One region of the Maribacter sp. HS genome, then DNA from elsewhere that is predicted to be linked to it. Evidence: riboswitches for the same ligand, from Rfam matches in the RefSeq annotation. Region 1 holds a riboswitch; each other region holds the start of a gene.
The links. Region 1 has a riboswitch for S-adenosylmethionine ahead of VBZ51_RS11240 (Na+/H+ antiporter NhaC family protein). Riboswitches for the same ligand answer to the same signal wherever they lie in the genome.
Positions count from the first base shown of each region.

Region 2: it holds a riboswitch for S-adenosylmethionine, as region 1 does, so the genes downstream of both, VBZ51_RS15230 (O-acetylhomoserine aminocarboxypropyltransferase/cysteine synthase family protein) here and VBZ51_RS11240 (Na+/H+ antiporter NhaC family protein) in region 1, are expected to answer to the same signal.
Region 3: it holds a riboswitch for S-adenosylmethionine, as region 1 does, so the genes downstream of both, VBZ51_RS15295 (homocysteine S-methyltransferase family protein) here and VBZ51_RS11240 (Na+/H+ antiporter NhaC family protein) in region 1, are expected to answer to the same signal.

Region 1 covers NZ_JAYLVV010000004.1:386,365-397,519, reverse strand. Annotated here, with positions in the region: gene VBZ51_RS11260 (WG repeat-containing protein) at 1-261, shown strand, start outside; gene VBZ51_RS11255 (patatin-like phospholipase family protein) at 483-1,694, shown strand; gene VBZ51_RS11250 (DEAD/DEAH box helicase) at 1,798-3,114, shown strand; gene VBZ51_RS11245 (aminopeptidase P N-terminal domain-containing protein) at 3,124-4,479, shown strand; gene VBZ51_RS11240 (Na+/H+ antiporter NhaC family protein) at 4,547-5,842, opposite strand; SAM-I-IV-variant riboswitch at 5,894-5,990, opposite strand; gene VBZ51_RS11235 (arylsulfotransferase family protein) at 6,283-7,548, shown strand; gene VBZ51_RS11230 (hypothetical protein) at 7,788-8,531, shown strand; gene VBZ51_RS11225 (hypothetical protein) at 8,661-8,960, shown strand; gene VBZ51_RS11220 (outer membrane beta-barrel protein) at 9,082-9,939, opposite strand; gene VBZ51_RS11215 (cytochrome-c peroxidase) at 10,195-11,155, opposite strand, start outside; gene VBZ51_RS11210 (hypothetical protein) at 11,121-11,155, opposite strand, start outside.
Region 2 covers NZ_JAYLVV010000006.1:68,352-79,506, reverse strand. Annotated here, with positions in the region: gene thrA (bifunctional aspartate kinase/homoserine dehydrogenase I) at 1-2,531, opposite strand, end outside; gene VBZ51_RS15230 (O-acetylhomoserine aminocarboxypropyltransferase/cysteine synthase family protein) at 2,715-3,989, opposite strand; SAM riboswitch class I at 4,106-4,209, opposite strand; gene VBZ51_RS15225 (sulfatase) at 4,794-6,416, opposite strand; gene VBZ51_RS15220 (amidohydrolase) at 6,524-7,951, opposite strand; gene VBZ51_RS15215 (hypothetical protein) at 8,052-8,708, opposite strand; gene VBZ51_RS15210 (CocE/NonD family hydrolase) at 8,751-10,694, opposite strand; gene VBZ51_RS15205 (hypothetical protein) at 11,056-11,155, opposite strand, start outside.
Region 3 covers NZ_JAYLVV010000006.1:90,025-101,179, forward strand. Annotated here, with positions in the region: gene VBZ51_RS15290 (NAD(P)/FAD-dependent oxidoreductase) at 1-1,036, shown strand, start outside; SAM riboswitch class I at 1,196-1,305, shown strand; gene VBZ51_RS15295 (homocysteine S-methyltransferase family protein) at 1,385-2,389, shown strand; gene VBZ51_RS15300 (four helix bundle protein) at 2,440-2,787, shown strand; gene metH (methionine synthase) at 2,784-5,540, shown strand; gene metF (methylenetetrahydrofolate reductase [NAD(P)H]) at 5,717-6,670, shown strand; gene VBZ51_RS15315 (acyloxyacyl hydrolase) at 6,779-7,876, shown strand; gene VBZ51_RS15320 (head GIN domain-containing protein) at 7,881-8,696, shown strand; gene VBZ51_RS15325 (serine hydrolase domain-containing protein) at 8,693-9,829, shown strand; gene VBZ51_RS15330 (hypothetical protein) at 9,898-11,155, shown strand, end outside.

The DNA.
Region 1 (11,155 bases):
GATTTTTACTATGCAGATAGAAATGGTAAATTTTCTAAAATCCTACATTTTGATGGTACCAGTTCAATAATAGACAATAATGGCAAAGTTATAGTACCTCCAGGCAATTATTACGGTAGACCACAATATCAACAAGGTGTATTCTTCTATTATAATAGTTCAAGTAAACGCGCAAAAGCAGTTCATTGCTATAAAAATAATGGTGAACCTATAGATGCCGCTACTTGTGCAGAAAAGTTCAGTAAGAAGAAAAAGAAATAACAAAATCCTTAAAATATCAAAAGCAACTATTCTTTAATAGTTGCTTTTTTTATTCGCATAACTTTCAACTTAAATAAAAACAACAAAACCTCATAAATTCTAAGAACATCCTATAACGGCTCTATCTGATAATTCACTAACTTTAAGATGTCAAATAAAGGTAGTTCCCACGTCCTTTTCATTTACTACAACATCTAACCTTAGTAGGTATTCCATAACACATGTATAAAATTCTATCTTTAGATGGCGGCGGAAGTTGGGCAATAATTCAATTGCTTACCTTAAAAGATCGTTACGGAAATTTAAACGGTCACCAAATACTTAAAAAATTTGATTTAATTATTGCAAACTCAGGGGGCAGTATCGTGTTGGCGGCATTGGCAGAAAATTATACATTAGATAAGGCAATTGCCCTTTTTAAGGAGAAAAGAAACAGGGAGCTTATATTTCATAAAAATACTTTTAAAGACCGCTATTTTCCGGTGGATTATCTCGGACTCTTCAATGCAGGTTTCGGACCTAAATATAGTGCCAAAAGAAAAAAGGAAGCGTTTGAGAGCTTATTTCCAGAAATCGATGAAATACAAATGGATGGACTTCCAAAACTCATTGGAAAGGATTCACTTAAAATTGTTGTTGCAACATACGATGCACTGAACAATCGTGCAAAATTCTTCAAATCGTTCTCATCGAATTCCGAAGGAGATGATTCCGTTAGACTTACACAGGCCATAAACGCTTCATCTAACGCTCCCGTACAATATTTTGATTTTCCTGCACGCTTTAAGGCTAAGGGTAGCGATATATTCTATGAGCTTTGGGACGGAGCCTTAGGCGGATTCAACAATCCTATTTTAGCGGGAATCATTGAAGCATACAAGCTTGGTGTTGACCTTAAGACCATTCGTGTAATTTCTCTTGGCACCAGCAATTCCTTAATGTCAGCAGATTCTAAAAGGGACTTTTGGAACTGGAAACAAATTGCGCTTCAATTCAGAAGAAAGAAATTCCATTTTTCAAAATGGAAACCTCAATTTAATTTTTTTAAAGAAACGGTACTGCACCAAGCTAAAACCATATTATATCAACCGCCAGACACCGCCAATTACATTGCTATGATGTTCTTAAAAGCTGCAACGGGCAATAAACCCAATGAGCAGATTATTAGATTATCTCCTTTAATACATTATGATAGCCATAGTTCTGAAGAAATTATTCCATTGATCCAACAGCTCTATAAAATGGATATGGACTTAACTACAGATGAAGAAATCGATAAATTAATAAAGTGTTTTATTGGTTGGAAAAACGGACTGATCTATAATCAGCCTATTGAATTTAGAGTAGAACGTAGTAATGACCTTCTGTTCTTACAGGGCGATAAATGGTACAAAGAAGGTATGGATAGGTGGATTACTTGGGAACAAATATAAATAAGTGATCATATCTTCTAATTAATATGAATTTACAAAATCGTTTCCACCGATTATATCCGCCCCTAGCCAAAGTGTACCTATCTTTGTTTAAAATCATTTTATGCCAAGCCAATTTTCAGATTTAGGAATTTCTACGGATTTACAAAAAAGTCTAGATGAATTACAGATAACCGAACCCACCACTATTCAGAAGAAATGCATTCCTATAATTTTGGACAAAAAGGATGACCTTGTTGCCTTAGCAAAAACAGGAACTGGAAAAACCGCTGCTTTTGGTCTACCATTATTGCAATTGATAAACAGCAAAAGTACAGCTGTACAAGCTGTTATTTTAGCACCAACAAGAGAATTGGCACAACAGATTCATGCCAACTTAATATCGTATACATCAAATAATACTGATATTTCCATTGCTGCTTTATGTGGTGGTATTCCCATTAAACCTCAAATAGAGGTACTTAAAACTCCTACCCAAATTATTGTCGCTACACCTGGTAGATTAGTTGATTTAGTAAAACGCGAAGCTTTAGATATTACTAAACTGAAGTATTTGGTTTTAGATGAGGCCGATGAAATGGTAACTGCATTAAAAGACGATTTAGATACCATTATTGCTAGCATACCTAAAGCTAGACGCACTTTTCTATTCACTGCAACCATGTCCGGTGCCATTAAACAAATGGTGCAAAATTATATGTCCAAACATGTGGTGCATATTGAAGCTGATATGTCTACCCTTGGTCATATAGGCATTGATCATAAATATTTAGTTGTGGAGCCCATTGAAAAACTAGATGTATTAACACATTTTTTGAATTCAAAAGAGGGGCAAAGCGGAATCATATTTTGTAAGACCAAGGCCGCCGTAAACAAACTGGCAAAAAAATTGGCTATAAATAAATTTTCTTCGGGAGCGTTGCACGGTAGTCTATCTCAACCTATTAGAGATCGCATTATGGGGCAATTTAGAGAGGGACACATTAAAATTCTTGTGGCTACCGATTTGGCTGCCAGAGGTATAGACGTTAAAGAATTGGGTTACGTAGTAAATTATCATTTGCCAGACACCTACGATGCTTATGTGCATAGAAGTGGACGTACGGCCAGAGCAGGGGCAAAGGGACTTTCTTTGACCATTTTACAAAAAGAGGAGGTTGCAGAAGTTTTCGATTTTGAGAAAGAATTGGGTATTTCTTTTTCTAAATATCAAAAAGCGGACGCCAAAAGTATTGAAGAGAACAACACTTTATTATGGGCCAAGAAAATATTTAAAACAAAACCGAACAGAGAAATTTCAGATGAACTTAGAACGAAAGTTAAAACGGTATTTCACCATTTGACTAAAGATGAACTCGTTGAGAAAATTTTGGCACATTACCTAGCTGAGCACAGCACTTCTGATAACCAATCTAAGTAAAAGTAGAAAATGAAAGTAATTTTAACATGTTTAGTATCAATTTTAGCTATGGTGGTTGTAAATGGTCAAACACCGGTGCAATCTTATTTTGAGTGGACTAATTTACCTTTTACAAAAGAAGAATTAAACACTAGACGAGAAAATCTGATGACTGAATTAGCCCAATTAAATAAAAAGGGGCTAGTATTAATTCCCGCGAAAGACGGATTTTCATTTGGTGAAACATTTAGGCAAACAGATGATTTTTATTACTTTACCGGTTTAGAATTGCCAAATGCCATTTTAGTTTTGAACTTGAATAATCAAAAAGTTATTATCTATACACCAGAACAGGATATCAGGTTTGAAAACAGTTCTAGAAAAAATGATTTTCCCGGAAGACCTCTATTATATGACAATAGTATCATAAACAGAACAGGTATCCCACTCGCTTCCATAGAAGATTTTACCAATCTGTTGAATTTAGAAAACTCCAATAAATCTAAAATATTAATCAATAACGGTAGACCTGGTGAAGTAAAATTTGCACCCAATGACTACATAGCTACCTATTCTCCTGTTCAAGTTCTTTTAGAGGCAATCAAAAAGAGACATACAGATTTAAGTTTTGAAAATATCTACGAAGCAATTGCCAAAGTACGTATGATAAAATCTGAAAATGAAGTAAAAATCTTAAAACAGGCGGCAAATATAACAGTTAAAGGTATTAAAGAGGCAGCAAAAGCTATAAAACCAGGAATAGACGAACGTTATTTAGAAGGCGTTTTAGAAGGCGATTTCAAGAAAAATGGTTCACAAAGGCTAGCCTTTGGGTCCATCATAAAATCCGGACCAAATTCTCATTGGCCCTGGAGAATTTTAGCAACACATTATAATCGGAGAAACCGTATTATGCAAAATGGAGATCTTGTTATTTTTGATGTAGGGTGCGAATATGAACAATACGTAAGTGATATAGGAAGAACATTTCCGGTTTCTGGTAAATTCACAAATGAACAAAAAGAGATTCTGATGATGGAAACCAAAATTGCTGATGAAATTATTAAGTTTTTAAAACCAGGAATAACCTTTAAGGATGTGCAGAAATTCACCAATACCATTATTCCTGAACACTCAAAAAAATATATGCAAGTAGGTTTGTTTTTTGGTCACCATTTAGGCTTATCAACAGGCGATCCAAACTTATCGAATGCACTTTTAAAACCAGGCATGGTATTTACTGTAGAGCCGTGGTATTATAATCATGATAACAATATTTCAGTATTTACAGAAGATATGATATTAATCACGGAAGATGGTTGTGAAGTGTTAAGTTCGGACTTACCTAGAACACCTGAAGATTTAGAGAATTTGATGAAAAGTTAATCGCTACATTTTATTATACCTTATTTAAATGCTATTGAGAATGTTTTTTAATATTCCTGTAGGCTATTTACTTTTTAGATTTTAATCCTACAAACAACACAGTAGACACCAATAATAACAAAAGGTACCAAGTATTACCTACAAGGTCCAAATAAGTTATACTACCCTTTGCAAAGCTCAAAATCATAAGTACTTGAGCTCCATAAGGCAATAACCCTTGAGTTATACAAGCAAAAACATCTAAGATAGATGCTGTCTGTTTGTTCTCTAAAGCATACTCATCATTAATAGATTTAGCAATGGGTCCAGATATAATTATGGAGACCGTATTGTTCGCAATTGCCATATTAATAGTTGATACCAATGTTGCAATACCAAACTGTGCCGACTTCTTACTTTTTACAAAAGTTTTAATTTTTAATAGTATAAACGCTATACCGCCATTGTACGTCACCAAAGCGGCCAAACCACCCGTTAATAATGATAAAAGAAATATCTCCGTCATATTGGTAAAGCCTGTATATGATATTCTTGTAAATTCCAACACGGTGAAATCACCATAAAAGACACCTAAGATTCCAGCCGAAATTGCGCCCAATACAAGCGTCACAAAAACGTTCACACCTATTACTGAAAGTATAATTACAATTAAATAAGGCAAAATTTTAAGAATGGAATAATGATACTCTTCCATTTCCATTCCTACGGTATTCATGGTTAGACCTTCATACATTAAAATGGCCATACTTATAATGGCAGCAGGTACAGCTATTTTGATATTCGCCTTGAACTTATCACTCATTTTTACGTTCAGTGATTGTGTAGCAGCAATGGTGGTATCTGAAATTACCGATAGATTATCACCGAACATGGAACCTCCTAACAAGGCACCGCACAAAATACCCAGCGAAAAATTACCAGTATCCGCAAAACCAATTACAATTGGAGCCAGCGCTACTATAGCCCCTACAGAGGTACCCGTAGAAATAGACAAAAATGCAGCAATTACAAACACACCTACATATATATAGTGTCCGCTGATAACATCCAGACCTAAATGAACAATAGCATCTACACTGCCCATAGCTTTGGTTGTCGCTGCAAATGCTCCTGCCAATAAGTATATAAGACACATGGTCAAAATTTTATCATTACCGCACCCTTCTAAAAGAATGGCAATTTTCTCCTTCATAGATTGCTTAAACATGAGAAATGCTACCAGTATACCAGCAATTACGGCAATAGGAGCGGGTAGGGCATAAAAATCATTTTGAAAAATGCCTACGCCTAGAAATATTGCAATGAATATTAAAAATGGAATAAGTGCCTTTGCATTGGCTGTTACAGCTTTTACTTGAGTCATATATGGTTATTTGTAGAATCACGTTTAGAGCTATAGCAAATACAAGAGGAAGGATTTAACGTTTTTTCCAAGGTATTGGCTTATCGCTTTTAGCACCTTGCTCGTTATTGCAGGTTGCTATCTCTATTTGAGATTCTTGATAATTTAAGGGCGCAAAATTAATAAACCATCAGTACATAAAATCAAAAATTATACTAATTATATCTTAATTTAAACCGTTTCGACCAATTACAGAAAATGCCATTTTAAGATGACAAAAGGCTAAAAAATTTCACTTATACAATAGGGGCTTTTACTGAATTATACGCTCCATTCGCTGAGAAGCTTCATTCTCATTTAAACTTCGAACTACATTTAAAATCTAAACGGAGACTGGTATCTATACCTACTTAGATGCTTAAACCGTATAACAACCCTAAAAATTAAAATCGATGAGAAAAATGAATCTTAACTTAGGAACAACTGCATTATTTGTATGCCTGCTTTTCTTAACCTCTTGCAGTAATGATTCCGATGATGTTTCAATCACCGAAGAAGAAACAACAGATGATACTAGCGACACCAATGAGGCAAGTAGTACTGTGGACAGTGACTCCTATATTTTAGCCGTTGCACCAGACAATGGGGTATATTTAATTGATCATGATGGTAATACTTTATTTGATTGGGATTTCAATGGTGACCAATTGGGTAATGATGCCATGCTTCAATCTGATGGCAGCTTGGTAGCTACGATAAAAGCTGATAATCCACAGATAACCTTTGGTGGTTATGGTGGCGGATTTAGAAAAATAAACGCAGACCAATCCATTGAATGGGAAGTGGACTATTCTACTAGTACCTACATCTCACATCATGATGTAAATTACTTATCGAACGGAAATATCATATTTCCCGTATGGGAAGAAGTAAGTGCTGCAGATGCTGCCGAGATGGGATTTTCGGGTAATTTTAATATTTACCCTGAAGCTATTATTGAAATGAATCCTTTAACCCAAGAAATAGTTTGGGAGTGGCATGCTACAGACCATATTGTTCAAGATTATGATGAAAGCAAATTGAACTTTGGTGTCGTGGCCGATGTTCCCAACCTTATTGACATCAATTATAATAATGATCAAACTGATGGTGACATTATGCATGTAAACGGTATAACCCTAGATGAAACGAACGACCTTTTATACATGACCGTTAACTTTTATAGCGAGGTTTGGGTTATTGATCATAGCACCTCAACAGAAGAGGCTGCCACCAATACCGGCGGAAACTATAATTTAGGTGGTGACCTGGTTTACCGTTTTGGAAACCCCCTTACTTATGACAATGTTGGTGATGTTACCATGAACAGGGTACATTATCCTAATCTTTTTGATGATAATAAGATGTTGGTATTTGTAAATAACAAATACGATAACCAGTCTGCAGTAGCAGAATACCAATTGAGTCCGCCTTATGAACTGGTAGCCGGTCAAGATAATGAGCCTGAATTAATATGGGAATTCACAGATACCGATTTATATAGTAATGGTTTAGGCAGTGGGGTTAGAATGAGCAATGGCAACACCCTTATCTGCGAAGGCACAGGTGCTATTTGGGAAGTTAATAGCGACGGAGATGTGCTGTGGAGATTTACAAATTACAATAGACCGTGGCGTGCGTATGCATTTACAAAAGACGACGATGCAATAACCGCATTAGGTCTATAATTAAAGATAGTTTTTTTGATTGATTGATTGATGACGAAGGGCTCCAATAGCAATATTGGAGCTTTTCTATTTTTAAAATTCATCTACATGATGAAATATAAGCAACTAGCATTGTTCAAATATGTAACCGGTAAAGGTTCAGGCATTCGCTTTAAATCTTATGGCATACACTTAAAATTCCTCTTAAGTCTTTGTTTTATCAATAGGTTTACCATTCCAAAATTACTAAGATCAAAAAAATGAAAATATATACTACGCTATTATTGTTATTTGGTTGGGCAATTGGGCAAGCTCAAAATACAGAGGATAATATTACTTATCAAAGCATTATAGACGCAGAACATATTATGGTCCAATTAAGTACAGCAGACCAAGCTACTATGATGTCTATGTTGCACCAGGGCTTTTACGTGTATTTTGATGTTAAAGGAAAAAAGAAGAAAAATGTTTCCATTCAATATCCAATCAATATTACTCCGCCAGAACGTCCAGAACGAAATGAAAGAGATAGCAATACTCGTAAAAAAACGGATGAACAAGAGCGGAAAGGACCGGACATGAACAAGCTATTGGAAGAAATGCCCAGAACGGCACGCTTTATTAATTTTGACCATGAAGAAGAATTTCATTTAGACCTAAACAATCTAGGTGTTACCATAAACTACAACTTTGACGAAGCTTCAAAAGAACTTCATTATCACTTAAAAATACCAAAAAATAGCATTGCTGATAATAACACCAAACTATCCAAATTATCCATTGGTATTGTGACTCCAAAAACTAAATCAGAAACAAAAACTGTGGGCTCAAATGTTAGTTTTGGTGCTGGAGGTCAAGGTGGTGGACCTGGAGGTGGCAGAGGTGGTCAAGGTGGTGGTCCTGGCGGTGGAGGTAGAGGAGGTTCTCAAGGAACACCACCACAAGATCAGCGACCAGAAGAAGTCTCCATTAATATTTGGTTTAAGGCCGATGCCAACAATTAAGTATTACAAAATTTTTCATCTATTGATTCTATAGATACGTAGTAATAATTACACTATTGGTATATATTGTTTTCACTTACTAAGAGGTAAATATACTTTTGTAACACATAAATATTAAAACACATAACCATGAAAAAAGTAATTGCAACGTTTATCATTATTGCTTCAATAACCAGTTGTAACAGTGTAAAGAACATGAACACCTCATCTATGTCCGATGCTGCTACATTATTAAGCTCACTAAGTTCTAATTCTACGGTACAGCAGGTGGCGAGCTTATTTAGCCTATTGGATACCAACAATGATCAAGCTATTAGCTCAACTGAAGCTATTGGCGAAGTTTCTGAAAATTTTGATGTATTGGACACTGATAATAACGCTAGCCTTAATTTAACCGAATTGGAAGGTATACTTGGTTTGTTAAAATAAAACCTTCCATATAAACGTATTCCCCCTAATACGTTTATTTTCATTTTGAGTTATTTGCTAAGAACCCCCTGTTTAAGATAAACAGGGGGTTCTTTTTTTGTAGAAGATTAATAATGAAAACTTAATTCGTTGCTTTATTAAATTTGTAAGTAATACCAATATTTAATCCAAAAGAAGAGTATGGTACTTTTTGGGACAGTTCTTTAGAAGTATCAGTATTGGTATTCGAGAGGTTATCTACGTACGTAGTAGTTCTATCTACACCTTCTGGCAAATTATCAATGGTATATAGCCCACTAACCGCTACAGTACCATCAGGTAGTTTTACATCTGTATTGAATTCGGATATTTCAGAATCTTTACGCTTTAAACTAATACCGTAATATTCAGCTTCTACAAACAGGCTAAAATTATCATCTAAATCATATTTATATCCAAGAGCTCCCACGAACCCTAAAGGAAAATGTCCATGAAAATCCTCTTTATAGTTCGTTTCGGAATAAGAGCCTTCCGGTACACCAAAAGCCTCGGCTTCGGCTTCAGAAAAAACAGATTTTTGATAAATGACACCTTCCGTTTTACCTCCCAATTTTAATAATGCTCCAAAACGTCCATATATATTATTGGTAAATTTATATACCACAGATGCGGAAGCACCAAATGCCCTTGCCCTTGCAACAGCATTCACTTCTGTATCCGGTAGACTAACAACAGAAATATCCTGGTCAGCACCATGCAAATAACCTACTCCAAGATCAAAACCGAAAGAGTCGTCAAAAAAATAGGTGCCTCTAAGTTGAAAGTTTGTGCCTTCTCCATAACTGCCATATGAGTTTTCTGTTTCCGTTGTCGTAATTCGTTCTCCCAATTTCATACCTGCACTTCCAACGGCATAACCAGAACTTGCCGAGACTTGCCATTGCCCATATGCCGTTGTGCTAAAAATTGCCAACACAGCTATTAACATTTTATACTTCATAATTCATTTTTTATGTATTAGATCAAGTAAATTTCATTCTAATCATTAAACCCAATTTTTCTTAAAAACCTAATAAATATTACGCTTAACACTTGCTAGAGTGCGTATAAAAGAGGTAGAATAAGAGTTTTAGTATTGAGCTTTTTTTAAATTGAACGCCAAATTTACATCAAACCAATAATACAGCTTAGCTTAAAAGATTTTTTAACTAATTATATTAATTTGAATTATAAACCTATTGAAATAAATGAATGGTTAATCCTCTATAAACGGATCGGCATATTTCTCATCAATGATAAACTCTGTATCGGTCAAGGTATGTAGAAAATCAACTAATGCTTGTTTGTCATTATCGGATAAGTTCAATCGGCGAACGTTATTACCTTGCGTAAGTCTATTATCCAAATTTGGGTTGTTCTGTACACCGCTATTGTAATGCTCAATAACCTCTTCAAGAGTTTCAAATCTACCATCGTGCATGTAAGGTCCTGTTAAAGCAATGTTTCTTAAAGATGGCACTTTAAATTCACCCAAATCATTATTATTACCGGTTATACCGCCCACGCCCGGATCTGTAATAGTAGCATCTAGCCCGTTGTTTCTAGCAGCATCACCCACAAAAACATTGGTAGCATGACAATCAAAACATCTGGTCTGGTTGCTCATAAAAAGTTGCTTACCTCTATTTTCTGAATTTGTAAAATTTGGAAAGTTGTCATCTATATCGTTTACTTGTGCCAAACCTTCATCAAATTTAGATTCATATGAAACCATAGAACGTATAAATTGAGATAATGCCAATGCTATACGCTCACTGGTAACATTGTCATCACCGAAGGCATTAGTGAATAAAGCTTCATAATAATCTACGACCGACAGTTTTGCTTCCAATTCAGGCAAAGTTAGTCCCATTTCCAAAAGGTCTTGAATTGGAACCAATGTTTGCTCTTCTAGACTAGCCGCTCTTTCATCCCAAAAAAATCTTCCATTTTCATAAAACCTGGCATTTGCCAGCCCCATTGAATTTCTTGAAGTTAATTCACCATTAAACCCTGTACTTAAGGCAGTAGGATCAGAAAAACCATGTTCTTGAATATGGCAAGACGCGCAAGAAATAGTATTGTTCCTAGATAAATTAGTATCATAGAACAACACCCTGCCTAAAGTTGCTCCGTTATCTGTTATTTCGTTATTGTTAGGGGTATTATCTTCATTT
Region 2 (11,155 bases), on a different contig from region 1:
ACATCATCAACCTTATACGGTTTTCCTTTCTGCTCCAGATGTGTTTTCCAATTCTTGGCAATACCCTTTTCATTCAACAATATCTTTTTAGAGTTTGCAATTCCAAAAACCCTTAGGTCTAATTTCTTGCGCTCTTTAATGGACTTAGCCGATTTTAAAATCTGTTCTATCAAAGTACCGCCTACATTACCGTGACCGAAAATCAGAATATTAATTTTCTTACTGATGCCGAACACCTGACCGTGCATAACATTGACAGCCTTATGCAAATCTGATTTCTTTACCACCAAACTTACGTTCTTGCCAGATACCGTATTATTGAACAACAACGGCACGATCTGGTTTTTGATCAATGCATTGAACGGATTGTGAAAAGTGCTTAAATCTTGGCCTACGATAGATATGATAGACACATCATCCATCACCGTAATCATATTTACATCTTTTGATTCAAAGTCGTTGCTAAACTCATTTTCCAGTGCCAGCTTTGCCCTTTTTGCCTTATCCTTTTTCACCACAAGTCCTATTCCCCTTTCGGATGATCCTTGGGAAATAATGCTCACACTAATATTGCTAGATTGTAAGGCTTTAAAAATACGGGCATCTACCCCTACTTTCCCTAACAAGCCACGACCTTCTATATTAATCATGGCAACATCTTCTATAACCGAGAGCGACTTTATACCTTCTTTACTGGATTTGGCACTTATTAAAGTACCCTCATTATCATCATTGTAGGTATTTAAAATACGTAACGGAATGTTCTTCTCAATTAAGGGAATTATGGTTTTGGCATGTAGAATGGTTGCTCCAAAATTGGCGAGCTCATTTGCTTCTTCATAAGACAGGTTCGCCAGTCTTTTCGCCTCTGGCACATAATCAGGATTTGCCGTATAAATACCATCAACGTGGGTGTAATTCTGTAATTCTTCGGCATCTAAAAAATTAGCCAATAATGCGGCGGAATAGTTACTACCATTCCTACCCAAAGTCGTTGTCTCGTTCTCCACTGTAGAGGCTATGAAACCTGTAACTACCGCTACCGTATCACTCGGAATTTCAGCGAATTTTAAAAGCACCAATTCTTTGGATTCATTTTCAAGCACCTTGGCGTCACCAAAGGTATCATCGGTCTTAATGACTTCACGAGTATCTACAAGTTTGGCATTGATCCCTTTACCGATCAATAGTTTGGTTACCAGTTTGGCAGAGATCAACTCGCCATACGCCAACACCTCATCTTTTATTTTGGCACTGTAATCTCCCAACAGGGAAACTCCTTCATACAGCTTTGCCAAGCCCTTGAATTCGGCAGATAGATTTACGTTGGAATAGGTATGTTTTTGATACTTCTCCAGCGCTTCAAAATCCGACCTATAATCTTTTCCCTTGGCTGCTTTCTCTAGCATATCCTCTAGCTGATCCGTAGCCTTTTCCCTAGCGGAAACCACCATGGCTATATTCTCATTGTTCTTGACCTTTTGTGTAACGATATCCAATACACGCTCAAGTCCCTCGCCATTACTCAACGATTTACCACCAAATTTTAAGATTTTGATCTTCTTGATATTACCGTTGGTATTAAAAATACCGGTCAGCAATTTTTCCATCTGATCAAACTCGATCAAAAAGGCATCATGCCCATGTAACGATTGTACTTCTCCATAGGTCACATTACTCTTTGCCTGCGCCAATTGCTTAAAGGTATCTTTGTTTTCTTGGGCAGTAAAGAACATATCCGAATCTACCCCGATAATATGAATATTGGTATCGCTATTTTGTAGCTTAACAAAATTCTCATCACCATCCCTAGTAACATCAATGGTCTTTAATAATTGATTCATCAACTTATACGCAGACAATTGAAAACGCTCTTGTAACTTATCGCCATGGTGCATTAACCAACTTTCTACATTAAAAACCTTAAGCTCCTCATTAGTACTTCGTTTAAACCGTTCTTTAAAGGAAGCCGGAGTCCTATAACATAACATGGCATGCATACGGGCATCATGCACAGGTTGTTTAGAATTCACTAAAAACTGTTCCTGTATTTGGCAATTGGCTATTAACCAATCGGTCGATTTCCAATCAGATGCCACAGGAATCAAATGTTCTGTCAGCGTTGGGTGCAATGCTGCCATTTCCCAAGCGATACCGCCACCCAAAGATCCACCGATCAATGCAAACAAACGCTCTACCTTTAACTGTTGTAGACCCAATAAAAATATTCTAGCTACATCACCGGCTACAAAATCCTTATAGTTCTCTATTACAAACTTGTCATGACCATTGCCCGGAATGTTGAATGCCAAAATAGTGTACTTGTTGGTATCTATACACTTCTCTTCCCCGATCAAGGCAGACCACCAACCATTTTCTCCGGTAACATTAGAATTGCCCGTTAATGCATGGTTCACCAAAATTATTGGAGCTGTATGAAGAGCTTTCCCAAATACCTGATACGATAATTGAATATCTTGAACACTACCGCTTAGGGCCTTGTATTTTTTAATCTGTAGTTGATGTAACATCTATTTCAAAATCAATTTGTGGCTGAGCTTCGACTGCGCTCAGCCACCTCATGTAAATAATATATTCTTGAACATTCTATGACTTCGGCTAGGCTCAGCCGCCACCAATATTCTTTTTTTCTTAAACCACCGATCACTTCGACTACGCTCAGTGACCGGTTGTTGACTATATAGCAAACTATATTAAAGGCTGGCAAATGCCTGCTCTAAATCTGCTTTTAAATCTTCTATATCTTCAAGACCTACCGACAAACGAATTAAATCTTGCCCTACACCTGCACCTTCTTGCTGCTCTGCGGTTAATTGCTGGTGGGTAGTACTTGCCGGGTGAATGATCAATGATTTGGTGTCACCAATGTTGGCCAACAAAGAAAAGATCTTAGTGGCATCGGTAACCTTTTTAGCTGCTTCAAAACCGCCTTTGATACCAAAGGTAACCAATCCGCTTTGACCTTTTGGCAAGTATTCTTGTGCCAAGTCATAGTATTTATTGCTCTTTAATCCTGGGTAATTTACCCAAGCCACTTCTTTCCTTCCTTCTAACCAAGTAGCCAATTCCAATGCATTCGCACTGTGTTGTTTTATACGTACCGGCAAAGTCTCTAAACCTTGTATAATTTGAAAGGCGTTATACGGACTCAATGCCCCACCAAAATCACGTAAACCTTCCAGTATCAATTTAAAGGTAAATGCTGCCGCACCTAATGCCTCACTATAAACCAAACCGTGATAACCTGCAGATGGTTCCGTAAATTCAGGGAATTTTCCGTTGGTCCAATCAAACGTACCGGCATCTATAATTGCGCCACCTAAGGACGTTCCTTGACCGCCAATATATTTTGTCAATGAATGAATGACCAAGTTGGCACCGTGCTCAATGGGGTTTAACAATGAAGGAGTAGCTACCGTATTATCAACTATAAAAGGTACTCCCGCTGCTTTCGATTCTTTAGAAATCGCTTTCAGATCTAACACATCCAATTTAGGGTTACCTAAAGATTCCACAAAGAAAGCCCTTGTATTATCCTGTACCGCTTTTCCAAAATTTTCAGGATCAGATGCATCTACAAAGGTGGTCGTAATACCGAATCTTGGTAGTGTAACATTCAATAAATTAAAGGTACCACCGTATAAACTGCTGGACGCCACAATATGATCTCCCGCTTTTAACAAGGTCAATAAACCTGTAGAAATGGCAGCAGTACCAGATGCAAAGACCACAGCACCAACACCACCTTCAACAGCGGCTAATCTATCTTGTAAAATTTGATTGGTAGGATTGTTTAAACGTGTGTAAATAAACCCTAGTTCTTTAAGTGAAAATAAGTTTGCCGCATGATCGGTATCATTAAATACATACGATGATGTTTGATAAATAGGCACTGCCCTTGTACCTCCATTTGTAGTGGTGTCGTGACCTGCGTGTAATGCGTTTGTTGCTAATTTGTGATTACTCATGATTTTGTTGTTTTTAAAAATTATTTTAATAATTAAAAAGCCCAACTTAAACACATAAAAATGTGAGTAAGTAAAATCAAAAAGTTATAAGAAAGTAATATCGAGAAAATCGATTACTGTTATCCTTCCCCTAGGGGTAGAATGTAGCACCTTCTTTGTATGGAACAAAGGGTTGCTAAGGTTTCAAAGGGTCTAATCCCTCCACCTTTCTTGATAACTATTCAATACGTGTGTGAACTTTGAGCTACAAATATAAAGGCAGAAAAATTTAAAAACCTAGTATTTTATGAAAAATATATAATTCTTGGTCTTGTTGTTAGTTTTCTGAAGGCTTAAAAGCAATAGAACACTTGTTTAATTACAATATTACCGATACTTTTTAGGACTCAGATATTCTACGCCCAAAACACTCGAACTGACAAAGCACTTCATGGAATCAATTCCTTTTCGCCTTAAAACGAATGTCACTCTGAGCGGTTTTTACGACCTTTTTTGGGAGGAAAATTGTATCGAGAAGCACACGTGTCCCAAACCTGTTCTCGATACACTCTTAACCTAAAGAAAAATTAGCTTAAGAGCACTCGAACTGACAAAGTACAGTATGAAATCAACTCCTTTTCGCCTTAAAACGAATGTCACTTCGAGTGGTTTTTACGACCTTTTTTGGGAGGAAAAATTGTAGCGAGAAGCACACGTGTCCCAAACCTGTTCTCGATACACTCTTAACCTAAAGAAAAATTAGTTTAAGAGCACTCGAACTGACATTTTACTATAAACGAACAACGAGAAACAATCAACGAAAAACTACTCAATCATCCCTGCGCTCTTATATTTATCTATATACATCTGATCTTGCTCCGGGGAGTCTTTATATTTTTTACGAAGTGCAATTAAATCTTTCTTTAATTTTTTAACGGTATCTGCGTAGGCAGGGTCGTTGTAGACGTTATTCATTTCCTTTGGGTCCTTCAATCTGTCATACAGCTCCCACTCATCAACATCATAGTAGAAATGCACCAATTTAAATTCTTTATTCACAATACCATAGTGACGCTTTACCATATGAACAGATGGATATTCATAGTATTGATAATACACGGCATCTCTAGTCCATTTTTCTTTTTCGCCTTTCAACAAGGGCATTAAACTTTCACCTTGCATATCACTTGGCGGCGTGATGCCTACAGCTTCTAACATGGTCTGTGCAAAGTCTAAATTCTGTACCATTTCATTTTCTACAGCTCCCGGTTCAACCACATTGGGCCAACGCACTAATAACGGAGTTTTGAACGATTCGTCATAAATAAATCGCTTATCAAACCAACCGTGCTCCCCTAAATAAAATCCTTGATCAGAGGTATAGATCACTATGGTGTTTTCCGCCAATCCGCTTTCATCCAAATAATCTAACAAGCGACCTACATTATCATCTACCGAAGAAATACTACCCAAATAATCTTGCATATAGCGCTGGTACTTCCATTTCATTTTCTCGGTATCGTTCATTTTTGGCCAATTGTTATAGAAAAAATCGTTGATGGAATCTAACACCGGATCATACAATGCTTTTTGTTCTGCCGTTGCACGGTTATACGGACCGTAAAAACTATTGGGAAATTCTTCCACTACCGGTAAAACCTTACCCTCCATTTTAGCTAAGGTTTCCGGTCTGATCTTACTATCATGACTATACATCATGTGTGTCAACAAATTCATTTCTGCCGTCTTTGCCGCCGATCCTCTATTGCTGTAATCATCAAATAACGTTTCAGGCTCCGGGAAGGTCTTTTTCGTGAACTCCTTAAACTTATCCGGTCTTGGCCACCACGGTCTGTGCGGTGCCTTGTGCAAGTACATCATCATAAAAGGTTCGTCATTGGACGCTTCTTCTTTCAACCAATCTAGTGATACATCTGTTATGATATCGGTAACATAGCCTTGCTTGGTTATGGTATCACCATTGGTGACTATAAAATCTGGATTAATATAGTGCCCTTGACCCGGCAAGATCATAAACTCATCTACCCCTTTTGGATTATTGCCAAAGTGAAGCTTACCGAACATCGCCGTTTTATAACCGTTCTTTTTAAAAATTTGAGGAAAGGTCACCTGTGTAGTATCGAACGGAAAATAATTATCCACTTTCCCGTTGATATGTGTATGCTTGCCTGTTAATATGGTTGCACGAGAAGGCGCACAAATAGAGTTGGTAACGCTGGCATTGGTAAAAAGCATACCCTCTTTTGCCAAGCGATCAATATTGGGTGTTTGCAGTAATTTATCATCATATGCGCTTATGGCCTGATACGCATGATCATCTGACATGATGAAAATGATATTGGGCTTTTTAGCATTGCTTTTTTGCGCCCTAGTTTTAAATGGCAGCAAGAAAAGCAGGACTGCAACAGTTAGGATTATTTTTTTCATTTTGGTTGTTGTTGTTCTTGGTTGTTGGTTGTTGGTTGTTGGTTGTTGGTTTTGACTGTTAATAAAAGTAAGGATAATGTATAACTACAATTTAAAAAATGTCCGTATCATTTTCTATAATCTAACGCCGGCTCTCTATCCCCTAATAACGCTACATATTTAAAATCGGCTCCTCTCCTTTCATTAAATTCAGCCTTTATCTTAGTTAGTACAGCCGGTTTTTCAAAAATATCTATTGCGGTCAATGCCATAGTTTTGGCTGCGACCATCATACCTTTATAACCAATATCTGTTCCGCCAGCTGCAACAGCTTGCCAACTATGTGGCGGAGTGCCCGGCACCCAAGTTGCCGTTCTTACTGCAGCTAAAGGTGCGTTCCAACTTACATCGCCTGTATCGGCAGATGCTTTACCGTAGGTAAAAACCATTGGTTTGATTTCACCAGCACTTTCTATTTCCTTTGGGGTTTTTAATGTTTTCTGAATTTCCTTGGCAAAATCAATTTCTTCTGGGGTATAATTTACTCCACCAACAATCTCCATATTCTTATGCATTAAAGTAGCTAATACTTCATTTGGCAAACGGTCATACGTACCGCCTATAATTTCATAAGACATTTCTGTTTCTGTACCAATGGCAGAACCTTCAGCCGCTTTTACTACTCTATCCCAAACTGCTTTAACTTCTTTTCTATTAGCATGGCGTACTACGTAATATACCTGAGCTTCTTCCGGTACAATATTAGGCGCATCTCCACCTTTGGTTATTACGTAATGAATACGTGTAGATTCTGTAGTATGCTCTCGTAACATATTCACCAAATCATTCATTCCCTCTACACCATCTAAAGCCGAACGCCCCAATTCCGGAGCGGCAGCAGCATGTGAGGAAACACCTTTAAATGTAAATTTACCTGATATTGTTGCCAAATTTGTACTTGGGTTAGAGGTGTTTTGGTCTCCCGGATGCCAAGAAACTATAGCATCTACATTATTAAAAAGTCCCGCTCTTACCATATAAACTTTTCCTGATCCACCTTCTTCTGCCGGCGTTCCATAAAACCGAATGGTTCCCGATTTTTTGGTAGCATCTAACCAATTCTTAACAGAAATAGCGGCCGCCATAGAACCCGTACCAAATAAATGATGTCCACAAGCCTGACCAGGTGCATCTACTACCCTAGATTTTTTAATAGGCTCCGCAGATTGCGACATCCCAGGCAAAGCATCAAACTCGCCCAATATTCCTATAACAGGTGAACCTGATCCATAAGTAGCAGTAAATGCCGTTGGTATACCTGCTACACCTTTCTCTACTTTAAAACCTGCCGCACCAAGTGTTTCTTGCAATAGAGCAGAACTATTTTCTTCCAAATACCCTAACTCCGGATTTTCCCAAAGCTCATTTGCTATGGCTTTATAGGTATTAAATTCTGCATCTAAATCTTTTAAAACTTCCTTTTTGTTTTTTTGAGCTGTAGCACTCAATGGCAGTAGGAATAATACACCCGCAATTGCGACGATTAGCTTTTTCATTTTGGTTGTTGTTTTGTTAGTTATCGGTTATTGTATTAAAACTAGTTAAATAACAAGGCTTTTAATTCATTCAATTGGAGACATTTACAGTAATTTTCTCCTATGTATTTAATTTATCCTCAATTCTTTTCAAAATCCCATAAACGTAATTAAAATAATCAAAGGAATGATTTTTAGCTAATTCAGATTTTGCAAGTCCTTGAAATTGTGGAATATCTGAAATACTAAACTCTTTAAAATTAAGAGGTTCTTCTTCTATTTTTCCAAAACTTCCAAAATAAAATGGCACCTTAATATCCTTAAAAATTTTTCTAGAGTCTGAGTGTGAAAAACCGTTTCTTAAACGCTCTCTAAATTCGTGTAATATTTTTTTTTCTAATTTTGTTATTAAGCCTTTACTGCAAGACCTATTAATGGTACTACTTAAATCCAAACTGCTGTATTTATCGAGTCCTTCTTTATAATATGTATCCATTTCAGCTAGATCATCTAATAGCTTAACTCCATATTCAGAATATAACAAACCAGTTTTTAAAGTATCTTCTAATAAATGGTTAGTCAAAGTAATTGCCGCCTGATGCAGACCAAAGAATAAACAATAGCATATTTCAGTACGAACCTCCTTTAAGTTATCTAATATAGTTAGTTCATCTTCAAAAAAGGGCTTTATTTTTGCTACCTCCTTAAGATCAAAATCCAACTTAGAATTAACCTTTTCTGTAATAAATTTTTTAATTACCTCCTCCAGATTCTCCAAATTGAATATGAAATTACACTTTAATAACAATTAACTTTACAACTACTCTAACACAGAAAACTCTATACTTGAATCCGTAAACACCGAATGTGTTTGGGTTTTAAAGTCCGACTCCTCAGCTTCAAAAATATTATCTACATAGGTCTGCGGATTTAAATCTATTAAAGGAAACCAAGTACTCTGTACTTGCACCTGTAATTTGTGACCTTTCTTAATGGTATGGAATACATCTTGCAACTTAATGGTTACATCTGTTTTTTCATTTGGCACAAACGGTTCTGGGTTGGCAAAACTATTTCTAAAACGACCACGCAATACTTCACTACGTACCATTAAATGATAATTGCTCATTTTTAAGTGGTCTTGCATGCCTTCATAAGCAGGTTCATCTGCTGGGTGCACGTCAATGATTTTTACGATCCAATCTGCAGCAGTACCCGTAGTAGCTACTTTTAGCTTCGCCAAAATATCACCCGCCAAGGTCAAATCTTCTTGCATAACGTCAGTTTCAAACACCAAGACATCACCACGGCGAGCTGCAAAACGCTGATCATCGGTCATATATTTTCTAGGTGTAAATACCGTTTTAATATCTTCTGAATAAGGTACCGGCTTTTTAATATCACTGATAAACTTTACTTCTTCCACTTCTTTCGGCGCTGTAGTCAGTTCTTGATTTGGAGATAAATACATATCTTTTTTTACAACACCTGCCGGTGGCCAGGTATCATAGGTTTTCCAATCTTTTCTACCGGTATCAAAAACATAGGCTTCCGGCAAACCGCTATTCTTATCGCCATTACCTTTTAAGAAATGATCAAAGAATTTGGTTTCTATATGTTCTTGGAAAAATTCAGAAATTCCATCGCCAAAATAATAATTGCCCACAGTATTCTGACCTTTTCTACGTGCCCATCCGCCGTGATCCCATGGTCCAAAAACCAAGGTATTATAATTATCGGCATTGTACTTTTCTATATTCTTATAGGTTTCTAACGGTCCATATAAATCTTCCGCATCAAATTCGCCCGCAACTACCATTGTGGCCACTGTTGGCTTTACATCTTTTAAATGCTGGATCAAGCCCTTGCTCTGCCACATTTCATCATAATTTGGATGCTCTTTAAGTTCGTTCCAAAAATAATCATCGGTAACACCCTCCTTTGCCATACGTGGGGTATCGGCTGTTTCGTATTCAAAAAATCGATCTAAGTTCTTTAACGGTCCTTCATCTAAAAAGAATTGATACTGATCTTCAGTTGGTAAATCTGGCAATGTATACCATGCCGTATCTATAGGTTTATCCCCATCTGGTCTTGGTGTACCAAACAATGAAGTAGCCCTAAAATAACTCAATAAATAGGCGCCATTATGGTGGAAATCATCAAAAAAGAAATCGGCAATACTCGCCTGTGGAGATGCTGCCTTTAAAGCCGGATGCGCATCTACCACGGCATAGGTAGAATAAAAGCCAGGATACGAAATTCCCCAAATACCTACATTACCGTTATTATTCTCTACATTATTGACCAACCACTCAATAGTATCATAAGTATCTGAACTTTCATCAATATCCTGCTCCGTTTTTTTGTTGGGATTATAGGCGCGCATATTTTCATAATGCCCTTCACTTAACCAACGGCCGCGCACATCTTGATAGACCACTATATAGCCGTCTTGCATCATATGAATGTTGGGCGCGATCTTTGTTTTAAAATTACCCGCTCCGTAAGGCTGAGAACTATACGGGGTTCTTTGCATTATAATTGGGTACTCTTTTGAAGTATCTTTTGGCGAATAAATAGTGGTATGTAACGTAACACCGTCTCGCATGGCAATATCCACTTCCTTTTTAGTGTAGTTATCCTCTACGTAGGTATCAGAAACCTCGGCATCGGCTACTTTTTGTGTTGTTTTTCTACAGGAAATAAGAACTGTAGCTAGTAAAATGAACGTAAAAAACTGTTTGATGGTAAACTTTGACATGTCTTAAAGGTTTGAAATCTTAAAACTAAGAAAGTTTACTACTGTACGGAATAAAATTGAACCGAAAATTGCTAATTTAACTTTAGCTGTCTGTCAATCATTTTTAAATGAGAACAAGTCAAGACGAATTGGACCGCAATATTACATTTACGGGGAACGAAAAATTAAAATAAAGTTTAGATAGGTGGATAGGCACTGTACTTTTCTCATTGGAAATTGAGAAAAGCAAACGCATTTAAATCATAAACAACTTTCTCATTAGCATAACAATGCCGGTGAAAAAATCGCTTTTATATTCTTCAATGGTGGTCTCTTTTAGTAGTTGGTCTTTCATTAAAATAGTGTTTAGTTGGATCTAAATTTAATTAGAAAAAGGAATTAATACAACTGTTTCTAAATTTTCTATAGATTTTTCAATTTTAAATTCCGGATTCATTTCTACGGAACGATATTCGTATTTT
Region 3 (11,155 bases), on a different contig from region 1:
AGGAGCGGGACCTACCGGATTGTTCACGGTATTTGAAGCAGGATTATTAAAGTTAAAAACGCATTTAATAGATGCATTGCCACAACCAGGTGGTCAGTGTTCAGAGATATATCCTAAAAAGCCTATCTATGATATTCCTGCATTTCCAGAAATTTTGGCAGGTACTTTGGTAGACAACCTTATGGAACAGATAAAGCCTTTTGAACCAGGATTTACCTTGGGAGAAAGAGCGGAAACGCTAGATAAGTTAGAAGATGGTTCTTTTGTGGTAACTACCAATAAAGGAACAAAGCACAATGCACCTGTAGTGGTAATTGCAGGTGGTCTGGGTTCTTTTGAGCCAAGAAAACCACCTATTTCTAATATTGTAAACTTTGAAGATACAGGTGTTTCCTATATGATCAAAGATCCAGAAGTATATCGCGATAAAAAAGTGGTTATTGCCGGTGGAGGTGATTCTGCCTTGGACTGGGCTATATTTTTGACCGATGTAGCGGCAGAAGTAACCTTGGTACACAGAAGGGATGAATTTAGAGGGGCATTGGATTCCGTTGAAAAAGCATCTGAACTGGCGAAATTGGGTAAAATCAAGTTGATTACCAAAGCTGAGGTAAAAGAGCTGCACGGTGAAAATGAACTTAAGGCAGTGGTTATTAAGCACACGGACAAGGAAAAAGAAGATACTTATTTAGAAGTGGATAATTTTATTCCTTTATTCGGTCTGTCTCCTAAATTAGGTCCTATAGGTGATTGGGGCTTGGAAATTCAGAAAAATGCCATTAAGGTAAATAACGCAAAAGATTACCAGACCAATATACCGGGAGTATATGCCATTGGTGATGTTAATACTTACGAAGGTAAGTTGAAATTGATACTTTCAGGTTTCCATGAAGCAGCCGTTATGTGTCAATATGCATACCAGCAGATCAATCCAGGTAAGCGCTTTGTAATGAAATATACTACTGTTGGTGGTGTTGAAGGTTTTGATGGTTCTAAGAAAGAAGCAAAGAAAGAAGTAGTGCAGAGTATCGCATAAATTATATTATTTGAGTAGTACGGCCTCCGGATGCTTTAGACGTGCGGGGGCTTTTTTTGTGACATTTTTTAAGAATTTCGTTGGCTAAAAAAACCATTGAAGTCTTGGTAAAGAGCGAGTAGTGCCGTTACTTTGCAATTCGTTCCTAATTAAATTGTATTGTTATCAAGAAAGGCGGAGGGACTAGACCCTGTGAAACCTTGGCAACCCTTTCCGTAATGGAAAAGAAGGTGCTACATTCTATCCTAATTCAAAAGGACAGATAACTAAAGAAAGAACATAATTACCTTCCTTTCCTTACTTGATATCATATATTTTAAAGCGAACAAATAATTTGTTAAGCGTAAAATGAAGGATATAAAAGAAATTTTAAAAGAGCGTATTTTAATACTGGATGGTGCCATGGGTACTATGCTTCAACGTTATAAGTTTACTGAAGAAGATTTTAGGGGAGAACGCTTTAAGGATTGGGAACATCCGTTGCAAGGTAACAATGATTTGTTGTCGTTAACGCAACCCGATGCTATAGCAGATGTTCACCGTCAGTATTTTGATGCTGGGGCAGATATTGTAGAGACCAATACCTTTTCCGGAACTACGATTGCTATGGCAGATTATTTTATGGAAGATTTGGTGTATGAGCTTAACTATGAATCTGCGCGTATTGCCAAAATGGTAGCAGATGAGTTCACTGCAAAAGAACCAAATAAACCTCGTTTTGTAGCCGGTAGTATTGGACCCACCAATAAAACGGCAAGTATGTCACCAGATGTAAATGATCCAGGTTACAGGGCTATTTCTTTTGATGAGCTACGTATTGCATATAAACAACAGGTAGAAGCTTTATTAGATGGTGGGTCGGATATTTTATTGGTAGAAACCATTTTTGACACCCTCAATGCCAAGGCGGCATTATTTGCCATAGAAGAAGTTAAAGAAGAACGAAATATAGATGTTCCCATAATGGTTAGTGGTACTATTACCGATGCATCCGGTAGAACGTTATCGGGTCAAACGGCCGAGGCATTTTTAATATCCATATCCCACATTCCTATTTTATCGGTTGGGTTTAATTGTGCTTTAGGTGCAAACCAGTTGGTACCTCATTTAGAGGTGTTGTCCACCAAAAGTGAACATGCGGTCTCAGCGCACCCCAATGCCGGTTTGCCAAATGCATTTGGAGAGTACGACGAAACTCCTGAGCAAATGGCGGAACAGATCAAAGAATACGCGGAAAAAGGATTGGTAAATATAGTTGGCGGTTGTTGCGGAACCACTCCGGAACATATTACTGCGATTGCTGAGGTGGTAGCCAAGTATGAACCTAGAAAGTTGACAGTTGTCGGTAAATAAATCGTTTTTCGTTGCTCGTTAATGGTTTATCGTGGTTTTTTAAATATGATATGGATTATAAAGAATTAGATATTTGGGTGCAGGCTAGGATGTTGGTGAAAACAGTATATGTTTTGACGAAGTCCTTTCCACAAGATGAGCAATTTTCTTTAACCTCACAGGTGAGAAGATGTGTTATATCTGTTCCTTCAAATATTGCTGAAGGTTGTGGAAGACAATCCAATAAAGAAACAATTCATTTTTTACATATTGCTAGAGGCTCCTTATTCGAGTTGGAAACCCAGTTGATTTTAGCAGGAGATTTAAATTATATTTCAGATACAGATATCGTTTTGAAAGAAATAGAAAGAGTGAAAAAGTTGTTGAACGGATTCATAAATTATCACAAGAAGTTATGAGTAAAGAGAACGAACAACGAACAACGAATAACGAACAACGTTTTCTAAAGCTTAGCGGCCTAGAACCCCTAATTGTTACCCCAGAAACGAACTTCATAAACGTTGGTGAGCGAACAAACGTTGCGGGTTCAAAAAAGTTTCTTCGTTTAGTAAAAGAGGAAAAGTTTGAAGAGGCGTTGGCAGTGGCTAGGGAGCAGGTTGAAAATGGTGCCCAGGTTATTGATATTAACATGGATGACGGATTGATCGATGGTAAACAGGCCATGGTGAAATTTTTAAACCTTGTTATATCGGAGCCGGATATTTCTCGTGTGCCAATTATGATCGACAGTTCTAAATGGGAAATCATTGAAGCTGGTCTGCAAGTTGTTCAAGGTAAATGTGTGGTAAACTCCATTAGCTTAAAAGAGGGCGAAGAGCAATTTATACACCACGCCAAACTCATAAAAAGATATGGTGCCGCGGTAATTGTTATGGCTTTTGATGAGGTAGGTCAGGCAGATAATTATGACCGTAGAATTGAAATAGCAAAACGTTCGTATGATGTTTTGGTGAACAAGGTAAATTTTGCACCAGAGGATATTATTTTTGACTTAAATATTTTTCCGGTAGCAACGGGTATGGATGAGCATAAATTAAATGCTGTCGATTTTATTGAAGCTACAAGATGGGTCCGTGAAAACTTGCCACATGCCAGTGTAAGTGGTGGCGTTAGTAATGTTTCGTTTTCATTTAGGGGCAATAACCCGGTGCGTGAGGCTATGCACTCGGTCTTCTTGTTCCACGCTATAAAAGCGGGTATGAACATGGGTATTGTAAATCCGAGTATGCTAGAGGTGTATGATGATATTCCTAAAGACTTATTGGAATATGTAGAAGATGTTATTCTAAATAGGAGGGATGATGCAACGGAGCGCTTGCTAGATTTTGCCGAATCTGTAGTTGGTAAAACCAAGGAAAGTAAAATAGATCTATCGTGGCGAGAAGAACCTTTACAAGAGCGTATTACCCGTGCCTTGGTAAAAGGTATTGATCAATATATTATTGAAGATGTTGAAGAAGCCAGGTTGGCTGCCAATAAGCCAATTGAAGTTATTGAGGGCAACTTAATGACGGGTATGAACGTGGTGGGCGATTTATTCGGTAGCGGAAAAATGTTCTTGCCGCAAGTGGTAAAATCTGCCCGAGTGATGAAGAAGGCGGTAGCTTATTTATTACCCTATATTGAAGAAGAAAAGTTATTGAATCCGCAAGTTGGAGATTCTGATAATGCCGGAAAGATTTTAATGGCAACCGTAAAGGGCGATGTTCATGATATTGGTAAAAATATTGTGGGTGTAGTATTGGCCTGTAACAATTATGAGATTGTTGATTTAGGCGTAATGGTGCCACCGGAAAAAATTATTGCGGCAGCTATTGAGCATAATGTAGATATTATAGGGCTTAGCGGATTAATTACCCCATCATTGGATGAGATGGTGCATTTGGCAAAGGAAATGGAACGTAAAGATTTCAGCATTCCGTTGTTGATCGGTGGTGCAACCACCAGTAAGGCACATACCGCGGTAAAGATTGATCCACAATATAAAGAGGCAGTAGTTCATGTAAACGATGCTTCTAGAGCGGTAACCGTGGTGGGTGATTTGTTGCAAAAAGAAACATCTACGAGCTATAAGAAAAGTATAAAAGATGATTATGATGTGTTTAGGGAAAAGTTCTTGAACCGTTCATCTAGTAAAACATATAAGCCAATTTCTGCGGCACGGAGAAATAAGTTTAAAATAGATTGGAAAACTTCTGAAATTGTAAAGCCGAACAAATTGGGTATTCAGGTGATCGAAGATTTGGATCTGAATGTTTTGGTACCCTATATAGATTGGACTCCATTTTTTAGAAGTTGGGAACTACATGGTAAATATCCTGCAATATTGACCGATGAGGTTGTTGGGGAACAAGCAACCGATTTATTCGCAGACGCTCAAGAGATGCTGAACAAGATAATTTCCGAAAAGAAATTAAAGGCTAAAGGTGTATTTGGACTGTTTCCTGCGAATTCCATTAATGACGATGATATTTTAGTCGATACTAGTTCAAGTTTAGAAGGGAATACAGGGTCGCCTAGCGGAGCCAAAACAGATGGGAACTATGCTTTCCGTACCCTTCGCCAACAATTGGAGCGTAGGGAAGGAGTCGCAGATTATGCCTTGGCGGATTTTATTGCTCCAAAAGAATCTGGGAAACAAGACTACATGGGTTGTTTCTGTGTATCCACAGGTTTTGGTACGGCAGAAATGGCGGCGCAATATGAGAAAGACCTAGATGACTATAACTCCATCATGGTAAAGGCATTGGCGGATCGTTTAGCCGAAGCATTTGCTGAATACTTGCATAAAGAAGTGAGAACAGCGCATTGGGGTTATGCCGCCAATGAAGATCTGAGCAATGAAGATTTAATCAAGGAATCTTATAAAGGTATTCGTCCTGCGCCTGGTTATCCTGCTTGTCCCGATCACTTGGAAAAATTGACCATTTGGGATGTTCTGAAAGTAAAGGAAACCATAGGTGTGGAGTTAACAGATAGTCTTGCCATGTGGCCGGCCGCATCTGTAAGCGGATATTATTTTGGTAACCCGGAAGCCCGTTACTTTGGTCTTGGTAAAATAAAACTGGATCAAGTAAAGGATTTTGCGGAACGAAAGGGGATTTCGTTTGAAGAAGCCGAGAAATGGCTTGCACCAAATATAGTGGACTAATGCGTTAGGGATTGCAGCGGCATCTTTTTCTATTTCTGAACTGTGCCAATGTTAAGTAAAAAGAGTTGATGAAATAGAAAAAATATAGCGAAAAGCCCGCCCGAACGCCCAAAGAAGAATTAAAGTAAATAAGCCTCTTGAAGGTTTGCTCATAACCAAGAGTAAAAGAATATAAAATGAAAGTTACAGACCATATCACCAATGCAAAGGGAAAAACACTTTTCTCTTTTGAGATCGTACCGCCGGTAAAGGGGAAAAATATTCAGGAATTGTACAATAATATTGATCCTTTAATGGAGTTTAACCCTCCGTTCATTGATGTGACTACATCGCGTGAAGAAACTATCTATATTAAAAAAGAAGGGCTTTTAGATAAGAAAACAACACGTATGAGACCTGGTACTGTGGGTATTTGTGCATCTATTCAACATAAATATAATGTAGATACGGTGCCTCATGTGCTTTGTGGCGGTTTCACCAAGGAGGAGACGGAATACTTGTTGGTTGATTGTCATTATTTAGGCATACAGAATGTAATGGCTTTACGTGGTGATGCCCGAAGTGAGCAAAAATATTTTGAGCCTACTGATGGAGGACACCCGTTTGCTATAGATTTGGTAAAGCAGATCCAGGATTTGAATAAAGGTAAATATTTACATGAAACCGTGGAGAGCGAGCACAGTAGTGAGTTCTGTATAGGGGTGGCGGGTTATCCGGAAAAACATTTAGAATCTCCATCATTACAATCGGACCTAAAGCGATTAAAGGAAAAGGTAGATGCCGGTGCGGATTATGTGGTTACGCAAATGTTCTTTGATAATAAAAAGTATTTTGAATTTGTAGAAGCTGCAAAGGAAATTGGAATTACCGTACCTATTATACCGGGCATTAAGCCTATTGCCGTAAAGAGGCACATGCAATTATTGCCGCAGGTGTTTAGAATAGATATGCCGCAAGATTTAATAGAAGCTGTTGATGCTTGCGCCACCAACAAAGATGTACGTAAAGTAGGTATAGAATGGGCAATTCAACAATCTAAGGAATTGAAGGCGGCAGGTGTTCCTGTATTGCATTACTATTCTATGGGGAAATCCGATAATATTAAGGCAATAGCGGAAGCACTATTTTAAAGGTTTAAAAAGTATTTAGTAGAGCGTATTACGTACAAAATGTCCGATAATGATAATACTTTGTACATAATACTTCGTACTTGATACTTATAACTATTTTTGCCTACAATGAATTTTAAGTTTCTAACCATTGTAATGCTATCGGTAAGTTTTTGCTTTGCGCAAGAAGGTACCAAGAAAAAGAAGTACACGCTTGATGCCAACCAATTCTATGGTTCCATCATACTGCACAATCCAGATATTTCGCATTTGATCACATCGCACCCGGCAGGGGTTATTTTAAGTTATAACCGCAAAACGTACGGGGAAGAAGAATGGGAAGAGTTGTATAATTATCCGGATCTGGGTTACTCTTTTATTTATCAGAATACGAACAACAGCACGTTGGGCGATAATTATGGTTTGTATGCGCACTACAATTTTTACTTTTTTAGGCGGAACATGCAATTACGCGTAGGGCAAGGTATTGCATACGCTACTAACCCGTACGATAAAGAGACCAATTTTAGAAATAATGCCTACGGCTCGGATTTTTTAAGTTCAACCTACTTAATGCTGAACTATCATAAAGAGAATATTATAAAAGGATTGGGTTTTAAGGCAGGTGTGTCCGTAATTCATTATTCCAACGCCAATTTTAGGGCACCGAATACGTCTACTAATACCTTGGCATTTAATGCCGGTTTTGTATATGATCTAGATGGTGGTGCTGAAATTGATTATGTACACAGGGGAAAAGAAAAATTGACTGAGCCATTGCGTTACAATATTGCGTTGAGAGCTGGTTTAAACGAGAGTGATGTTATTGATTCCGGTCAATATGGCTTTGTAGTGCTTTCTGCCTATGCCGATAAAAGGGTTGGAAGAAAAAGTGCTCTTCAAGTGGGAACAGATGTATACTTTTCTAATTTTTTGAAAGAGTTGATCAGGTATCAAAGTATTGCTTTTCCAGAGAATAATGTGGATGCAGATGATGATTATAAAAGGGTAGGTGTATTTGCGGGTCATGAACTGTTCATTAATGAAATGTCCGTCATTTCACAATTTGGCTACTACGTGTATTATCCGTTCGATTTTGAAGGTCGCACCTATTTGCGTGTGGGATTAAAGCGCTATTTTGGAGATAGGGTTTTTGGGGCGGTAACCTTAAAGTCTCACGGCGCAAAAGCGGAAGCGGTAGAATTTGGGATAGGAATACGATTGTAGAAATATGATGTTAGAAAATAGAAAACATAAAATAGACATTTGGACAAAAGGGATGTGCCAAACATTTTTGACCTTCACTACTATGTTTGTTTTGCTGCTCATAGGTAATTCTTGCGACTCCGAAAACGCTTCAGATTGTTTTCAGAGTACAGGTGATATGATACGAGAAGAAGTTACAGTAGCTGAATTTACGAGTATTACCGTATTTGAAAATGTGACTTTAGTTATAAAACAAGGCGACACCCAAAAAGTAGAAATAGAAACCGGTGAAAATCTTAGAAATGAGGTTTCTGCTGTTGTAGAAGATGGTCAATTATTACTGACGGATACGAACGATTGTAATTATGTAAGAGATTATGCTACCACTACGATCTACGTAACTACCCCTAATTTGACCAGTATACGTAGCAGTACAGGTTTTCCTATTAAAAGTGACGGAGTTTTGGCTTTTGATAGCTTAAGATTGTTGTCCGAAAGTTTTACGAATCCGGAAGCAGAAACAACAGATGGGGAATTTGATTTAGATTTAGAAGTGGCTTCGTTAAGTTTAACGGTTAACGGCATTGCCTATTTTAAGTTGAAAGGAACAGCGGAAAGTATGAGTATTACCATAGCTGCGGGTGATTCTAGAATTGAGGCTGAAGCATTGATCACTGATCGTGTTACCATAAACCATAGAGGTTCAAATGATATTTTAGTGAATCCGCAAGAAAGTCTTACCGGAGTATTAAGGGGTACTGGCGATTTACAAAGCTATAACCGACCAGCAACTGTTGAAGTGGAAGAATTGTATAATGGAAGATTGATTTTTGTGGAATGAATCCCATTTTAAAATATCTGAAAAATGTATTCGCTACTAAACGAGTGTTGGGAGATGACCCGACTTTGACCGGATTGGTAAAAGCAGATGCTATTTTACAAGATATGTATGCCGATAACAAATTTCCAGGATTGGCAATTACGGTTTTAAAAGAAGGAAAAACCATTTTCCAAAAAGGGTATGGGTATGCGGATTTAAATACCAAAAAATATGTAGACCCAAAATCCTCAATTTTTAGAATTGCAAGTGTATCCAAGCCTATAGCGGCTACCGCATTGGCACATATGGTGCAAGAAGGGTTGATCTCATTAGACGAATCTTTCTATACCTATCTGCCAGATTACCCCAAGAAAAAGTGGGATTTCACTATTCGTCAATTGGCTAGCCACACTGCAGGTATACGCGTGTATAAAGGCAAGGAATTCGCCTTGAACGAACCTTTTGGCATAAAGGACGGTTTGTCAATCTTTAAAAACGATCCGTTGGTATTTGAACCAGATACCGAATATTTGTACAATAGTTTTGATTGGGTAATGATTTCGGCGGCCATGCAAGAAGCAAGTGGTATTCCGTTTGAAGCATATGTGCAGGAGAAAGTATTGGATCCCTTGGGAATGAAAAACACATACATACCAAGAAGGCATCCTGATGATAACCTTAAGCAATCGGATATAGATGTGAATGCTATTGCAACATCCGAAGCACAGAACAATGTAACTGCATTTTATACCAAAAGCTTGTCCGGGTTTAGAAAAGCGACTCCCGTAGATATCTTTTATAAGCTTGCTGGTGGAGGTTATTTATCAACTTCAGAAGATATTGCAAAATTCGGGCAAGCATTTTTAGATGAGAAAATAGAAATCGAAAAAGATATTTTGAATCAATTTTTAACTGCTCAGCTAGTAAACGGTAATTCTACATACTACGGTTTAGGTTGGCAGGTAAGTGAAGATGCCAAAGGGCGTAAGTTTTTTGGGCATGTGGGTAGTGGGGTAGGTGGGTATTCCAATTTTTTCGTGTATCCAAAAGAGCAATTGGTGTTTTCAATTCTGATCAATAGTACAGACCCTAAAGTACAAGAAGATCTTAATGTTGTGATAGATTCTTTTTTTGATGAGCTTGATTCCAACTGATTTAATGTTTTTTAAAATTTAAAGAAAGGGTATATTAGTCTCGCTAACCGTGAGATTTTTAATATAGAATGAGCTTACCACCAGAAACCACCCCAGTTGAAGAGAAAAAAAAGAACATAAAATGGCTTCAACGACTTAAAGAAGAAAGTTGGGAAGCAGAATTGCTAGTTTCTGCAATTGCCATTTTTGGAACGTTTCAACTATTTGGTTTAATAGAATGGGCTACAAATAAATACATTGATCTATTACCCGTTGAGCAATACATTTATGGGTATATGATTGTTTTTTTAGGCTTGTTGGCTATTAGTATTCTGGTCTCTATGTTCGTAATTCATTTCGTTTTACGAGCGTATTGGATTGGATTAGTAGGGTTGAATTCTGTTTTTCCAGATTATAGTATTGAAGATAGTGTATACTCTAAAATTTATACCGAGAAGATTTTGTCCATACTCCCAAAGCAACAAGATACTATTCAAAAGGTAGATGAATTATGCAGTGTAATTTTTTCTTCAGCATTTACTATTCTATTGATTTACTCTTACATGTCTTTGTTTTTAAGTATTTATATGCTGATATATAATTTGTTGTTGGATTATGTGCCAAGTTATATACTGTTAATACCTTTATTTATAATTTCAGGTCTTCTTGTATTACAAATGATTTTTAGTGTCATCGGAAATTTAAAAAAGTACAAGTCTAATGTATTGGTACAAACTTGGATGTTTAAATTGGTCAAATTTACATCAATGGTTACCTATGGTCCTTTATACCGTAATTTACTGCAGGTTTCAATGGTTTTTGGGTCTAATTTTAAGAAGAAAAAGTCTTTAGTTTATCTCGTGCTATCGTTTTTTGCATCAGGCATATTTTTGACATTAGTGAAATTTCAAGATACCAACATTCCTCATTTGATTTTTCCAAAAGATCATGATGTAAATCTAATGTACTTGAGTTATTATAGTGATCAAAACCCTGATGAATCATTTTTGTTGACTCCACAAATACAGTCTGATATTATAACGGGTGAGACTGTAAAGCTGTTTATTCCCGTATTTCATCATGAACGTAATTATCAAGCTGCTACTTGCGGCGAATATCAAGAAGACGATAGTTTGTCCAATGAACAGGAAAGAGTTAAATCAAGAAAATTTTATCTTGATTGTTATGAAAAATATCATAAGGTTACCCTCAATGGTACTTTGTTAAATATTGATTTCCTAAAGAAAGACCATGCCGTTTCAGAACAATTTGGTATTGTAGGTTTTATTGACAAAGAGTTATTGAAAAAAGGTTATAATACCCTGTTGGTCACTAAAACGTTAGGTG